DNA from 2 places in the Isoptericola sp. b515 genome. Region 2 is predicted to be linked to the other one. Evidence: predicted binding sites of a transcription regulator. Region 2 holds the regulator's gene; the other holds the start of a gene.

Region 1 (7,766 bases), on a different contig from region 2:
CCGCGTCGACCTGCTCCTGTGCCACGCCCCGTACGTGCCCACCGCCGCCCTCGCCACCATGCCGCCGGAGGCGCGGGACCACGAGCCACCGACGGCGCTCGACGGCGGCGCCGACGGCCTCGACGTGCTGCGCCGGGTGCTGGGGCAGGCCCCGCGGTGGCTCGCACCGCGCGGAGTGCTGCTGTTCGAGATCGCGGCGCGGCAGTGGCCGGCAGCGCGGGGGACCGTCGTCGCCGCGGGGCTGAGGGCCGAGCGGGTATGGGACGAGGACCGGGACGCTACCGTGGTGGTCGCTAGGCGCGAGCGCGGCGACGACGGACCAGGGTGACCACGACCGGGCCGACCACGGCCACGGCGGCGGCGACGCCGGCCGCGACCGCCACCGTCTGGTCGGTCAGCGGCCCCGTCGTCCGCCCGACGGCGATCCAGGCGAGACCCCAGCCGATCGCGAGGCCGACGGGGACGACCACGGCCGGACGGACGGCGCCGTACCGGGCGACCGCGAGCGCCAGCACGGCGCCCACCGCCACGAGCGCGACACCCCATCCGGTGGCGCCCAGGCCCAGCTCGCCGACGTCCGCCGCCTTCAGGGCCGCGGCGGTGTTGGCCAGCGTCGCCACGGAGACCCAGCCGAGGTAGAGGCCGACGGTGACGTCGGTGACGACGGCGTCGAGCACGCGGGGGGCGGGGGTCCGCACGAGACGCACGAGCACCAGGGACAGCACGGCGACGAGACCGGCGATGACGGCGACGCTGGCCCACAGCCAGCCGGCCTGCACGACGCCGATCCAGGCGGCGTTGAGCAGCATGGAGACGAGGATCCACCACGCCACGGACCGCAGACGGGGGTCGGCCGCGCGACCGGGCAGCGCCTGCACGACGGCGAACAGCACCAGACCGGTGTAGATCACCGACCAGATCGAGAACGCCGGGGTGTCGGGCGCCAGGACCGTCGCGTCGGCGGACAGCGCACCGTCCGCCGCCTCCTGGATCGGCTGGCCGCCGAACGCGCCGGAGCCGACGGCGGCACCGAGGATGGCGAGGAGCGCGCCGACGGCGACCACGACCTGCCGGACGCGGTCCCGGGCGGTGGCGGGGCGCTGGGGTGTGTCCTGAAGCGTCGTCATGCCCTCAGCATGCCAAACCTCAGCATGCTGAGCATCTCGACCGGCCTGCCGGCGCTACGCCCGGGTGCGGGGCTGCCGGTCGACCCACGCGGCCAGCGGCACCCGCGGCCCGGTGTAGAACGGGACCTCCTCGCGCACGTGGAGCCGCGCCTCGGTGGCCCGCAGGTCCCGCATCAGGTCGACGATGCGGTCCAGGGCGTCCGCCTCGAACGGCAGCAGCCACTCGTAGTCGCTCAGCGCGAACGTGCTCATCGTGTTGGCCCGCACGTCCTTGTACCCCGCGGCGGCGATGCCGTGGTCGCGCAGCATCGTGCGGCGCTCGGCCTCCGGGAGCAGGTACCACTCGTAGGACCGCACGAACGGGTACACGCACAGGTAGTCGCGCGGGGCCTCACCGGCCAGGAAGGCCGGGACGTGGCCCTTGTTGAACTCCGCGGCCCGGTGCAGGGCCACCACGGACCACACCGGCGTCAGCACGGCACCCAGGCGCGAGGTGCGCAGCCGCTGGTAGGCGCCCTGGACCGACTCGACCGTGGGGCCGTGCACCCAGACCATGAGGTCCGCGTCCGCACGCAGCCCGGCGACGTCGTAGACGCCGCGCACGACGACGTCACCGTCGGCGCGGGAGGGGTCACGGTCGGCCTCGGCAGCGCCGCCCCACAGGGCGTCCTCGGCCTCGGCGGCGAGCGCGGCACGCTCGGCGTCGTCGGCCGGCACCGGCCCCGCGAGCGAGAACACCGAGATCATCGCGTAGCGGATGGACTCGTTGATCGCGGCGGTGTCGACGGCCTCGCCGGTGTCGGCGTGGATGTGCTGGTCGCTCACGGATGCTCCTCCAGGATCGCTCGGTCGCTCAGCGGTTGACGTCGCGCGAGCACAGCGCCGGGACGCCGCTGGGCTCACCGTCGCGGCGCAGGCAGCAGTCGACCTCGCAGACGGACCGGAACGGGGGCAGCGTCCCGACGGTCGCCTCGTCGACGTCCTCGCCGCGGGCCTTGGCCGCCCGCTCGAGCAGCAGGTCCACCAGCCCGGCCACGAAGGCGGGCCGCGTCCCCACGGTGCCGGCGCGCACGGCCGTCATCCCGAGCTCGGTGGCGGTCTCCATCGCCTCGGTGTCGAGGTCGTAGGCGACCTCCATGTGGTCCGAGATGAAGCCGATCGGCGCCATGACGACGTCGCGCAGGCCCTCGCCGGCACGCTCGGTCAGCAGGTCGTTGACGTCCGGCTCGAGCCACGGCTGGGTCGGCGGGCCGGACCGCGAGCAGTAGGCCAGCTCCCACGAGACCTCGTGGCCGCGCGCCTCGGCGACCCGGGCGGCGATGACGGCGGCGACGTCCAGGTGCTGGGTGGAGTAGGTGGCCTGCGAGATGCGGGACGCCGCCTCCATCGTGTCCGGGATGGAGTGCGTGACGAACACGAGCTTCGCGTCCGCGGGCGAGCCGCTCTTCTCCTCCAGCGCGGCGTAGCCGTCGAGGACGGCCTCGACGTTGGCCTGCACGAAGCCGGGGTGGTTGAAGTACGACCGGATCTTGTCGAACTGGACGCCCGTCGACCCGTTCTCGTCGAGCTGACCGCGCTGCTGCAGCGTCACGGCCAGGTCCTCGCGGTACTGCCGGCAGCCGGAGTAGCTCGAGTAGGCCGAGGTGACGAGCGCGACCGCGCGCTCGGCACCGAGCGCCTCGAGCTCGGTGACGGCGTCGTCGGTGTACGGCTCCCAGTTACGGTTGCCCCAGACGACCGGCAGCTCGATCCCGCGCGCGGCCAGCTCGGCCTCGATCGCGGCCTTGAGCGCGAGGTTCTGGTCGTTGATCGGGCTCTTGCCGCCGAACGCGTAGTAGTGCTCGCCGACCTCCTCCAGCCGGGAGTCGGGGATCCCCTTGCCCGCGGTGACGTTGCGGAGGAACGGGACGACGTCCTCCGGCTTGTTCGGGCCGCCGAAGGAGAACAGCAGCAGCGCGTCGTACGGGGTGGGATCGGCCGTCGGCCGGGGGGTCGTCGACATGGTCCCATCATCCACCGAGCCCAGGGGTGCTCCGGACCGGCTCGCCGCCGCCCCGCCGTGACATTGAACGGACAGGACGTCATCTTCGACCCCGCGCCGACCCGGACGTGCGCGGGTACTCTCGACGGACCCGGTCCGGACCGTGAGCGAGGAGGCCCCGTGACGAGCACCCGCACCGCCTCCGCGCCGGGCCGGACGGGACCCGCGCGACCCCCCGCCACGGTGGGCCAGGTGCGCACCACCGTGCAGGCGGAAGAGCTCGCCGCCCGCCTCCAGCACCCCGACCGCACCTGGCCCGTCGTGGTCGTCTCCACCCCGCAGGACCGGGGCCGCCCCTTCGTCGACGCGGACCGCGTGCTCGACGACGTCCAGGGCCTGGCCGAGGTCGTCGTGATCCACGCGGGCGACCCGTCGTGGGCCTTCTCGCACGGCATGCCGGACGCCACCCAGGTCTACGGCGGCGCCTCCCGGGTCTACCCGGTGGGCGTCGGCTGGGTGCACGACGTCGCCCGCTCGCCGCTGTGGATCGCGTACGACGCCGCCGAGGGCACGCGGGTGCACGACCGGCTCGTGCAGGACGCCCTGACGGCGGCCACGCGCGCCGGCCTCGTCACCGTGAGCCTGCTGCCGACCGCTCCCGCCGCGACCAGCGGCACGGTGCTCGGTCTCGTCGGCACGCGCGCCCTGGTGCAGACCGCCGACGGCGCGACGGCGCAGGTGGCCCAGGAGCTGACGCTGCCCGTCGTGCCGATCGACCGCCTCCTGGCGCCGGGCATGGCGGTGCACGGCGTGCTGGACGCCGGGACGCGGCGTCTGGACGTGCGCGGCATGCTGCCCGACCCCGTCGCCCAGACCTCGCGCGTGCTGGCCGCCTACCCGGCCGGCGCCGTCGTGCCGGCGCAGGTGCACCGCGTGGAGGCCGACGAGGTCACCCTCGCCCTCGCACCGGCGGTGGCCGTGCGCGTGCACCGCGAGCACGCCAGCCGGGGCGACGACGACCTGCGCGACCTCTTCACCGTGGGCGAGGTGGTCGCGGCCCGCATGCAGCCACCCCGCCCCGTACCCGGTCCTGCCGGCGGCCACCGGCAGCCGGCGCTGCGTCTCGACGACGTCGACGACACCGCCGGCGTGCTGCCCGCGATCAGCCTGCTCGACGGCGGACCGCCCTGGCTCCCGGCGCCGACCGTGCCCCCGGACGAGGATCTCGGTCCGGAGCCGACGACGGTCCCCGAGCCGCCCCCTGCTGCCCGCCCGACGCCCGGCCCCGGCCCGCGCCGCGCCGTGCCGCCACCGGGGCGCTCCCCCGCGCCGGTGCCCGCCGCCTCGACGTCCTGCCCGGACGACAGCACCGAGGTGGACGCCTCCTCGCCCGGCGAGCGCAAGGCCCTGGTCCGGCAGCTCGAGCGGTCCGTGCACGAGTACCGTGCCCGGGCGCACCTCGCCGAGCGGGAGAACGTCGAGCTGCGCGCCGCGGTCAGGACGCTCGAGGTCGAGGTCGCGGGCCTGCGCGACCTGGCGCGCGAGCAGCGGGACCACCTCGACCGGATGCACCGCGACGCCGAGCGGTACAAGGCGCGGATCCGGTCCGCGCGCAAGCAACGTGCCGGGGAACCGGCCACCGCGGCGGCACCCGACCGGCTCTTCACGGACCCGGAGGACCAGCTCCGCCACGACGTCTACCGCGCCTGGGCCGAGCTGATCGGGCCCGACGAGAAGGTCGACTACCCGTTGCCCGACTACGACGTCGGTCCCCGGTTCTGCGACTCGCTCGCGGGACCGGGGCGCGGCTTCGAGGACCGTGTGCACCGGGCGATCGTCATGGTGCTGACCGGCCGGGCCCACGACGTCGCGGGCTACGAGCTGCACCGCCTGCGACGCGGGGACGGCGGCAGCGACCCGAACCGGGTCCGCGAGTCGGACGGTGCCCAGGCGATGCGCCTGTCGTTGCAGGTCAGCGCACCCCAGGCGCGCCGGCTGCACTACTGGCAGCTGCCCGGCGGCGGGGTCGAGCTGTCCCGGGTCGTGCTGCACGACGACGTCGCGCCCTGACCTCGGGTCGTTCGCTCACGGCGAACATCCGACGCTGGCACTCTCGGGTCGAGAGTGCTAATTCTGAGGGTGTAGCCAGGTGACGCCGGACGGACCGGCGCACCCGTCGCGGATCGAGGTCGCGGGTGCGGCCTCGCCGAGGAGGTGATGCGCGATGGCTACGTACTGGGACCCGTTCCAGGAGATGGACCGGCTCTTCGGCTCCTTCCCCCTCACGGCGCGGAACGTCTCGGCCATGCCGATGGACCTGTTCCGCGAGGACGACCACTTCGTCCTGGCCGCCGACCTGCCCGGGATCGACCCCGGCAGCATCGACGTCTCGGTCGAGGACCGCACGCTGACCGTCCGGGCCGAGCGGACCGGACGCTCCGGCGAGGGCCAGTGGCTGCTCCGCGAGCGCCCGGCCGGCACCGTGGCACGTCAGATCACGCTCGGGCGCGGGCTGGCGCTCGACCACATCTCGGCCTCCTACGCCGACGGCGTGCTGACGCTGACCATCCCGGTCGCCGAGGAGGCCAAGCCGCGGCGCATCGAGGTGTCGCACCGCTCCGAACCCCACACCATCGAGGCCGGCGGCTGATCGTCGCGCCAGGCCGCGGGCGGCGGTCGCCGGGACGCGGCGTCCCGGCGACCGCCGCCGTCACGTCCCGACCGACGACCCGCCGGAGCGCCACGCGGCCACCTGCAGCAGGTTCGTGACGGAGGCCGCGACCTCGGACAGCCTCGTCGCCGTCCGCGGGATCAGGTGCTCCAGGTCGACGGGACCGGGAGCGACCGAGAAGGCCGCCGCGATCCCGGCGGCCCGCGTCTGCTCGGCCGGCAGCAGCACCTGACCCGCGACGACGACCACGGGCGGGCGGGCCGGGGACGCGGCGGCCAGGCGCGCCACGCCGTCGGCCACCTTGCCGCGCACGGACTGGGAGTCGAACGAGCCCTCCCCGGTGATCACGAGCGCGGCGTCGGACAGCGCAGCCGGCAGGCCCACCGCCTCGGCGACGAGCAGCGCCCCCGGCTCCAGCGCGGCGCCCAGGACGGCGGCCAGCCCCGCCGGGACGCCCCCGGCGGCCCCGGCCCCGGGCAGCTCGTGGACGCGGACGGCGGTCTCCCGCTCGAGGAGGTTCGCCCACCGGGTCAGCGCCTCGTCGAGGAAGGCCACCTCACCCGGGCCCGCCCCCTTCTGCGGGGCGAAGACCGCCGCGGCACCGTGCTCGCCCAGCAGCGGGTTCGTGACGTCCACGGCCAGCCGCCAGCGCACCTCGCGGGCGCGCGGGTGCAGCCCGGACAGGTCGATCGCGGCCGCCCGGGCCAGGCCCTCGCCGCCGTCGGGGACCACCCGCCCCTCGCCGTCGAGCAGCCGGGCGCCCAGCCCGGTCAGGATCCCGGCGCCGCCGTCGGTCGAGGCGGAACCACCCAGGCACACGAGCACCTCGTGCACCCCGGCGTCCAGGACGGCTGCGGCGACGTCACCCGTCCCGCGCGTGCTCGCGTGCAGGGGCTGGAGCGGCTCGTCGCTCACCCGGGGCAGCCCGCTGGCCTCGGCCAGCTCGACCACCCCGATCAGCCCGTCCGGGGAGACGGTCCACCGCGCCACGGTGGGGCGACCGATCGCGTCGACGGTCTCCACCGTGCGCACCGCCGACTGCCAGGAGGCCACGAGGGCGTCCAGCGTGCCCTCCCCGCCGTCGGCCATGGCGAGCGAGGTCACCCTGGCTTCCGGAGCCGCGGCCAGCACGCCGTCCCGCAGGGCCACGGCGACCTCGGTGGCGTCCAGCGTCCCCTTGAACGCGTCGGGCGCCAGCACCACGTGCGGTCGCTCGGCGGGAGGGAGCGGGTCGGCGGGTGTCGACGGTGTCACCCGGCGAGAATATCGACCCTGGTCAACCGTGAGGGGTCCAGTCGGGGATGTCGGCCTGTGCGGTCCGCAGCTTCGTCAGCAACCGCACGAGCTCGGCCTGCTCCTCGGCGTCCAGGGCACCTCCGACGTACTGGTCCATCGCCCGCACGTGCCGCGCACCAACCCGGCGCTGCAGCCGGCGGCCCGCGTCCGTGAGCCCGACCAGCGTCCCGCGCGCGTCGTCCTCGGGCACCGACCGGCACAGCAGCCCCCGGGCCTCGAGCCGCTCGACCATCCGCGACAGGGACGACTGGGCCAGCAGCACGTTCTCGTTGAGCTGCCGCAGGCGCATCGTGCCGTCGTCCGAGCGGGACAGGGTGAACAGGACGTCGTACTCGCGCAGCGAGAGCTCGACCCAGACCTCGTCGGCCTGGAACCGCCGCATCAGGGTGACCTGGGCACGGAACAGCGCCTCCCAGGTCTCCGCCGCCCGCCGGGCCGACCCGGGCACCGCGTACGTCGTCATCGTGTCCGACCTCCAGTCCCGGCGCCGGGGCCGGTTCGCGTCCTCACCGCCCCAGTCTGCGCTCACGGCGGGAGAAGTCGCGCAGCGCACGCAGGAAATCCACCCGGCGGAAGTCGGGCCAGTAGGCCTCGCAGAACGACAGCTCGCTGTGCGCGCTCTGCCACATGAGGAAACCGCCGACGCGCAGCTCGCCCGACGTGCGGATGACGAGCTCGGGGTCGGGCTGCC
Region 2 (7,766 bases):
CTGCCGAGCAGCGCCACCATCGGCACGTGCGGGGGGACGACGACGCGATGCTCGGTGGCGTGCCGCGGGTGGTCGGTCAGGGAGCGGTCGGAGGCGGGGGACGTCATGCTCAGGCGGGACTCCATCCCAGCTGGGTGCCGGCCAGGACGTGGCCGTGCACGTGGAAGACGCTCTGGCCCGCACGCGGGCCGGAGTTGAAGATGAACCGGTACTGGCCGTCGGCGAGGTCGTGCGCGATCTCGTCGGCGACGGCGACGACCTCGGCGAGCAGCTCCGGGTCGGCGGCGGCCAGGACGGACACGTCGCCGTGGTGCTCCTTGGGCACGACGAGCACGTGCACCGGCGCCTGCGGGTCGATGTCCCGGAACGCCAGGACCCGCTCGGTGTCGGCCACGACGTCGGCCGGCTGCAGGCCGGCGACGATCTTGCAGAAGAGGCAGTCCGCCTCGGTCTCCGTCGTCATGCGTCCACGCTACCGCCAGCGGCCCAGCCGGTCGCTCAGGAGCGCCACGGCCACGGGACCCGCCGTGGAGGTACGCAGCACGTGCGGGCCGAGCCGTGCCGTCACGGCGCCGGCGTCGGTGAGCGCGCTGACCTCCTCCGTGGAGATCCCGCCCTCGGGGCCGACGACGAGCGCCAGCTCGGGAGGCGCGTCCGCGCCGAGAGCCGGCTCCGGGAGCGCGACGTCGGCGAGCGGTGTCGTGGCCTCCTCGTGCAGGACGACGACGGCACCGCCCGCGGCGACGACGTCGCGCACCCGGGCGGCCAGCGTCCGCGTGGTGACGTGCTCCTCCACCGGCGGCAGCCACGCGCGGCGGGACTGCTTGACCGCCGCGAGCACGGTGGCGGCCCACTTGGCGCGCGCCTTCTCGGCCCGCGGTCCGCGCCAGACGACGACGGACCGGTCGGCCTGCCAGGGCACGACGGCGTCGACCCCGACCTCGACCGCGGCCTCGACCGCCTGGTGGTCGCGGTCGCCCTTGGCCAGCGCCTGCACGAGGGTCAGGCGCACGGCCGGCGCCGGTTCGTGCCGCACGTCCTCGACGCGCAGGGCGACCTCGCCGCCGTCGACCGTCTCGACGACGCCGAGCACGCGGGTGCCCGCGCCGTCGACGACGTCGACCCGCTCACCGGCGCGCCGTCGCTGGACGACGCCGGCGTGCCGCCCCTCCGCCCCGCCGAGGACGTAGGTCGCCCCCGGGGCCAGGGAGGCCGGCACGCCGTGGTCGACGAAGACCGGTGCGCTCACGACGTCGCGCCTAGCGCCCGGCGAACTTGTCCCGCAGCCGCGAGAACACGCCCGGGTGGGCCGCGGCCAGCCGCGGGTCGGGGCGTTCCTCGCCGCGCAGGTTCGCCAGCCGGCGCAGCAGCTCGGTCTGCTCCTCGTCGAGGGAGGTCGGCACCTGGACCTCGACGTGGACGTTGAGGTCGCCGCGACCGTTGCCGTGCAGGTGCCCCACGCCGAGGCCCTTGAGGGTGACGATCTCGCCGGGCTGGATGCCCGGACGCAGGTCGATCTCCTGCTGGCCGTCGAGGGTGGACAGCTCGAGCACGGTGCCCAGCGCGGCCGCGGTCATCGGCACCGGCAGGGTGCAGTGCAGGTCGTCGCCGCGGCGCACGAACGTGTCGTGGGCCTTCTCCCGGATCTCGACGTACAGGTCGCCCGCCGGACCACCGCCCGGCCCGACCTCGCCCTGGGCGGCGAGCTTGATCCGGGTCCCGGTGTCCACGCCCGCGGGGACGTTGACCGTCAGCGAGCGACGCGAGCGCACCCGGCCCTCGCCGGAGCACTCCGCGCAGGGCTCGGGGATGATCGTGCCGAAGCCCTGGCAGGCCGCGCAGGGCGCCGTCGTCATGACCTGGCCGAGGAACGACCGGGCCACGCGCTGGACGTTGCCCTGGCCGTGGCAGACCTCGCAGGTCCGCACGTCGGTCCCGGGCCGGCACCCGTTGCCGCCGCAGGTGCCGCACACCACGGCGGTGTCGACCTGCAGCTCGCGCTTGCCGCCGAACGTGGCCTCGGAGAGGTCGATGTCCATGCGCACCAGCGCGTCCTGGCCGCGCCGGGCCCGCGGCACGGGACCGCTGGCCTGACCGCCGCCGAAGAACGTCTCGAAGATGTCCTGGAAGCCGAAGCCCTGGCCGAAGCCGGCTCCGGCGCCGCCGCCGGGTGCGCTCGGGTCGACGCCCAGGTCGTACTGCTCGCGCTTCTCGCGGTTCGACAGCACCTCGTAGGCCCGGGCGACGTCCTTGAACCTCTCCTCGCCCTCGGCACCCGCGACGTCGGGGTGGAGCTCGCGCGCCATGCGGCGATAGGCCTTCTTGATCTGCTCGGGAGTGGCGTCACGCTCGACGCCGAGGATCTCGTAGTAGTCGGTCACAGGTCTCTCTTCGGTGACGTGGAGAAAGTCTGGTCAGGGATACCGGTGGTCAGTTCGGCAGCACGCGGGACAGGTAGCGTGCCACGGCGCGGACCGAGGCGATGGTGCCCGGGTAGTCCATGCGGGTGGGGCCGATGGACCCGAGGGAGGCGACGGTGTCGCCGTCGCTACCGTAACCGGAGGCGACGACGGAGGTCTCGGTGAGACCGTCGAGCCGGTTCTCGTGCCCGATCCGCACCCCGACCCCGTCGGTCGCCATCTCGGTGAGGAGCCCGAGCAGCACCACCTGCTCCTCGAGCGCCTCGAGGACGGGGCTCAGCCCCTGCTCGAACGTGGCGCCGGACCGGGCCAGGTTGGCCGTGCCGGCCAGCACGATCCGCTCCTCGTTCTCCTCCCCGAGCGTCTCGACGACGAGGTCCGCCACTGCCTGGGCCACGCCGCTGAGGCGCGGGCCCACGGACTCGACCACGCCGGCGAACACGCCGGTGAGGTCGGCGAGGCGCTTGCCGGCGGCGGCCGCGTTGAACCGGGCCCGCAGCTCGCCGATGGTGCCCTCGTCGAGGTCCGTGCCGGCATCCGTCCCGTCCGGTCGCACCGGCAGCTCGCAGTAGCGCTGCTCGACGCGGCCGGTGTCGGTGATGACCACGACGAGGATCCGGGAGTCCGCCACGGGCACGAGCTCGAGGTGGCGCAGCCCGGACCGCCGCAGCGACGGGTACTGCACGACGGCGACCTGCCCGGTGAGCTGGGCGATGAGCCGCCCCGCGCGCGTCAGGACGTCGTCGAGGTCGATCGCCTCGGACAGGAAGGCCTCGATGGCCCGCTTCTGGGGGACGTTGAGGGGCCGGACCTCGGCGAGCCGGTCGACGAACACCCGGTACCCGGCGTCCGTGGGCACCCGGCCGGCCGACGTGTGCGGCTGGGCGATGTACCCGGCGTCCTCCAGCGCGGCCATGTCGTTGCGGATCGTGGCCGGGGAGACACCGAGACGGTGACGCTCGGTGAGCATGCGCGACCCGACGGGTTCGCGCGTGGTGACGTAGTCCTCGACGATGGCGCGCAGCACCTCGAGCCGACGTTCCTCGCTCACTTCTCGACCTCCCCTCGCTCGGCGCCCCGGGGGGTTTAGCACTCTCCAGGGCTGAGTGCCATCTTACGCGGTTCGTGCGACGGTCCGGCGTCACCCGCCCGTCACCGGTGAGGTACGTCATGCCCGCCCCCGTCGCCGGGCCCCGTCCCCGTGTGCTGTCGACGCTCGTCCGCCCGCGGCACCGCCGGACCGGGGCGGTCCGTCCCGCCCGAGGCGTGCCGTCCCGCAGGCTGGCAGCATGTCCCCATGAGGGTCAGCCAGGTCCCCCTGGTCGGGCGCCGGCCCGAGCTCGCCGCGCTGCGCGACGCCCTCGACGGTGCCACGCACGGCGCGGGGCGATGCCTCGTCGTGGCCGGTGAGGCCGGGATCGGCAAGACGCGCCTCGTCGAGGAGCTCCTCGACGGCGTCGACACCGGCACGACCCTCGTGGCCCGGGGCCAGTGCGCCGACTCCGGCGCGGGCCCCGTGCCCTACGCCGGGCTCGACGGCGTGCTGCGGGACCTGGTCGGCGCGCTCGGTGAGGAGGCGGTGCTGGACGCCGCCGGCCCCGCGGCGGACGCCCTCGGCGTGATCCTGCCCCGGCTGGTGACCGTGCGGCCCGGCGTCGACGGCGGCCGCGTACCGGAGGTGCTCACCGACCTGCTGACGACGGTCTGCGCCCGCCGGACGGTCGTGGTCGTCGTCGAGGACCTGCACTGGTCCGACGACGTCACGCGGACCACCGTCGCGCGGCTCGCCCGCGCCGCCCCGTCCACCCACCTGCTCGTGCTGGTCACCTACCGCAGCGACGACGTCGGCCGGCGCCACCCGCTGCGCACCACCCTGGCCGAGCTCGACCGGGCTCGGCTCGCCGAACGGGTCGAGGTGCCGCGCCTCGCCGACCCGGAGGTCGTCGAGCTCGCACGCGCCGTGCTCCCCGACGCACCGGCCGGCGCGGACCGGACCGGCGCCGGGGGCCTGGGCGAGCTGGTCGAGCGTGCCGAGGGCGTGCCCTTCTACGTCGAGGAGCTCGCCTGCTGCTACGACGGTGACATCCCCGTCTCGCTGCGTGACGTCCTGCTGCTGCGCTACGCGGGCCTGTCGGAGGCGGCGCAGGCGTTCTGCCGGGTGGTCGCCGCCGGCGGGGTCCGCGCCGGCCGTGACGTGCTGGCCGCCGTCCTGGGCGACGAGGCGCTCGAGCGGGCCGAACCCGCTGCGCGCGAGGCCGTCGACGCCCTGGTCCTGCAGGCCGACCCCGACGGCTACGGGTTCCGTCACGCCCTGATGCAGGAGGCCGTCGAGGCGGAGCTGCTGCCCACCGAGCGGCGGCGGCTGCACGCGGCCTACGCCGAGGCGCTGGCCACCGGTCCGGCCACCGTGCCGCGGCTGGTCGAGCAGGCCGACCACTGGTGGCACGCCCGTGTGCCGGACCGCGCCCTGGCCGCCGCCGTGACCGGCCTGGACGCCGCCGCGAACGACGTCGCCCCGGCGGCTGCCGTCCGGCTCGGGGAACGGGCTCTCGAGCTGTGGGACACCGTGCCGGACGCGGCGGACGTCACCGGGACCACGCACCACGACCTGCTCGTGCGGGTCGCCGAGGCCGAGACCGTCGCGACCCACGTCGACCGGGCCCTGGCGCTGGCGCGTCAGGCGTTGGACGAGTGGCCCGCCGACGACCCCGCGGGCCGGGCCCGCACCCTCGGGCTCGTGGCGGTGCAGCAGCTGCGCGCGGGCGACGTCGCGGGCCTGGACCGGACCCGGGAGGCGCTCGCGGCGGCACCGCAGGACGACCTCGGGACGCTCGCCGGGCTGCTGCGCCTGGACGCCCGCGCCAAGATGCTCGCCGGCCGCTTCCAGGAGGCGGTCGCGGCCGCCGGGCGCGGCTACGAGGCCGCGACGGCCGCGGGCGACCGCTCCACCGCCGCGCTGCTGCTGAACACCAGCGGTCTCGCCCGGCTGAGCGCGGGCGACCCGGGCGGCCTCGACGAGCTCGAGGAGTCCCGCCGCCTCTCCGGGGACGACTGGGCCGGGCGGGCCCACTACTTCACCAACCTCTCCGACCACCAGCTCCGGCTCGGCCGGTTCGCCGAGGCGCTGCGGACCGCCTCCGCCGGTGCCGAGGTCGGCCGCGCCGGGGGATCCGGCTGGAGCAGCCGCGCGATGCTGGAGGGCAACGTCGCCGAGGCCCTCATCGGGCTCGGCCGCTGGGAGGAGGCCGACGCCTGGTACCGGCGGGCCACGAACGAGGTCTCGCCGAGCGCCTGGGCCGTCTACCTCGCCGAACGATGGACGTGGCTCACGCTGTGGCGCGGGGACGTCGAGACCGCCCAGGCGATGGGGCGACGCCACCGGGCCGTGTGGCTGCGGTTCGCCGAGGTGGAGATGCAGGTCCGGGGTCGGGCCCCGGCCACGCTGGCCGAGCTGGCCCTCGCGCGCGACGACGTCGACGACGCGCTCGACCTGGTCCGGCACGCCGCCGACCCCGGTCGGCTGTCCGGGGCGTACGCCCTGACGGTGCTGGCGGTCGCCGCCCGGGTGCTCGCCCGGGCCCGCGCCGCCGGCCGGGCGGTCGACGTCGGACCGTACGAGGAGGCCCTGGCCGCCGCCGCCTTCTGGCCGACCCACCGGTTGTGGGCGACGGTGTTCGCCGCCGAGCTGGGCCGGGCCCCGTGGCCCGAGGTCAGCGCGTTCGGTCCCGACGACGGCGCCCCGGCACACCTGCGCCCCTACGCCCTCGTGCGCGAGGGCGAGCACCGGCTCGCGGCGGGCGACAAGGCTCCCGCGCGCGAGCTGCTCGGTGACGCCGCGGAGGCCGCGCGCGACGTCGGTGCCGGCTCCCTGCTGGCCCGGGCGACCTCGCTGCTGCACGACGCGGGACTCGCGGCACCGACCCGGCGCCGGCCGGCCGAGGCCGGCGCCGACCCGCTCACCGACCGGGAGCGCCAGGTGCTGGAGCTGGTCGCCGAGGGACTGACGAACGGGCAGATCGCCGAGCGGCTGTTCATCTCCCGCAAGACGGCGTCGGTGCACGTCTCGGCGATCCTGCGCAAGCTCGGTGTCACGAGCCGCACCGAGGCCGCCGTCGTGGCCCGGTCCACGGCGCACCCCGCCTGACCCTCCGGGTACCTCAGACGGGCGCCGCCCCGGGCCGGGGGTACCTCAGGCCTGCCGAGCGACGCGCCGGCGAAGACCGGACGGATGCCCGATCCACACCCCTACCTCAGGGACCGAACCTGGAGTCATCGCGAGCCACCCCGGCCCGCCGACCAAGGAGGGTCACCATGTCCCCGGAGCAGTTCCACCAGATGTACCGCCTCCAGGAGGCCGAGGTCGTCCGCGAGGCCGAGCACCGCCGTCAGGCGGCCGAGCGCGGCGAGCGGACGGCACCGGCGCACCGCCGGCACCCCGCCACGGCCCCGCGCCCCCGCGTGCTGGTGGCCCTCGACCGCCTGCGCATGGCTCGGGCCCGTGCGGTCCGCGCAGCCTGAGGCGTACCGCCCCGGGGGCTGGCAGCATGACTTCATGAGGGTCAGCCGGGTCCCGCTGATCGGCCGCGAGAGCGAGCTCGCGACGTTGCGTGGCCTCCTCGACGAGGCCGCGCACGGCGACGGCCAGTGCGTGATCGTGGGTGGCGAGGCCGGGATCGGCAAGACGCGCCTCGTCGAGGAGCTCCTCGACGGGTCCGCTGCCGACCCGGCCTTCGTCCTGCGGGGCCAGTGCGCCGACTCCGGCGCCGGTCCCGTGCCCTACGCCGGGCTCGCGGGTCTGCTGCGGGACGCCGTCGCCGCGCTGGGGGCCGAGGCCACGCTGGAGGCCGCCGGACCGGCGGCGGACGCCCTCGGCGTCGTGCTCCCCGAGCTGGTCGAGGTCCGGGCGGACGGGGAGGCCGGACGCCTCCCGGAGGCCTTCGCCGCACTGCTCACCACGCTCGCCGGGCGACGGCCCGTCGTGGTCGTGATCGAGGACCTGCACTGGTCCGACGACGCCACCCGCGGCTGCCTGGCCCGCCTCGCGCGCACCGCCCCGGGCCGCCGGCTGCTGGTGGTGGTCACGTACCGCAGCGACGACGTCGGACGGACCCACCCCCTGCGGACCCTGCTCGCGGAGATCGAGCGGGCCCGGCTCGCCACCCGGATCGAGGTCCCGCGGCTCGCCGCCCACGACGTCGTCGCCCTGTTCCGGGCGCACCTCGACGCCGGAGCCGTCGACCTCGAGGAGGTCGTCGACCGCAGCCAGGGTGTGCCGTTCTACGTCGAGGAGCTCGCCACCGGGGTCGGCGTCACCCTGCCGGACTCGGTGCGCGACCTGATGCTCCT

Evidence for each region. The regulator HrcA, encoded in region 2, represses chaperone genes, less so after heat shock. The targets are predictions, from matches to a motif close to TTNGCACTCGNNNNNNNCGAGTGCNAA.
Region 1: a site for HrcA is predicted at 5,213-5,239, ahead of Q6350_RS13730 (Hsp20/alpha crystallin family protein). Genes of this name have one in related genera too.

Annotation. Positions count from the first base shown of each region.
Region 1 is NZ_JAUQYR010000004.1:378,962-386,727, reverse strand. It holds gene Q6350_RS13755 (putative protein N(5)-glutamine methyltransferase) at 1-328, shown strand, start outside; gene Q6350_RS13750 (tryptophan-rich sensory protein) at 294-1,127, opposite strand; gene hemQ (hydrogen peroxide-dependent heme synthase) at 1,182-1,952, opposite strand; gene Q6350_RS13740 (ferrochelatase) at 1,981-3,129, opposite strand; gene Q6350_RS13735 (hypothetical protein) at 3,289-5,178, shown strand; gene Q6350_RS13730 (Hsp20/alpha crystallin family protein) at 5,333-5,758, shown strand; gene Q6350_RS13725 (glycerate kinase) at 5,819-7,033, opposite strand; gene Q6350_RS13720 (MarR family winged helix-turn-helix transcriptional regulator) at 7,056-7,538, opposite strand; gene Q6350_RS13715 (isoprenyl transferase) at 7,582-7,766, opposite strand, start outside.
Region 2 is NZ_JAUQYR010000003.1:447,228-454,993, forward strand. It holds gene Q6350_RS11130 (PhoH family protein) at 1-107, opposite strand, end outside; gene Q6350_RS11135 (histidine triad nucleotide-binding protein) at 110-463, opposite strand; gene Q6350_RS11140 (16S rRNA (uracil(1498)-N(3))-methyltransferase) at 473-1,249, opposite strand; gene dnaJ (molecular chaperone DnaJ) at 1,260-2,381, opposite strand; gene hrcA (heat-inducible transcriptional repressor HrcA) at 2,431-3,471, opposite strand; gene Q6350_RS11155 (LuxR family transcriptional regulator) at 3,718-6,564, shown strand; gene Q6350_RS11160 (hypothetical protein) at 6,732-6,938, shown strand; gene Q6350_RS11165 (AAA family ATPase) at 6,973-7,766, shown strand, end outside.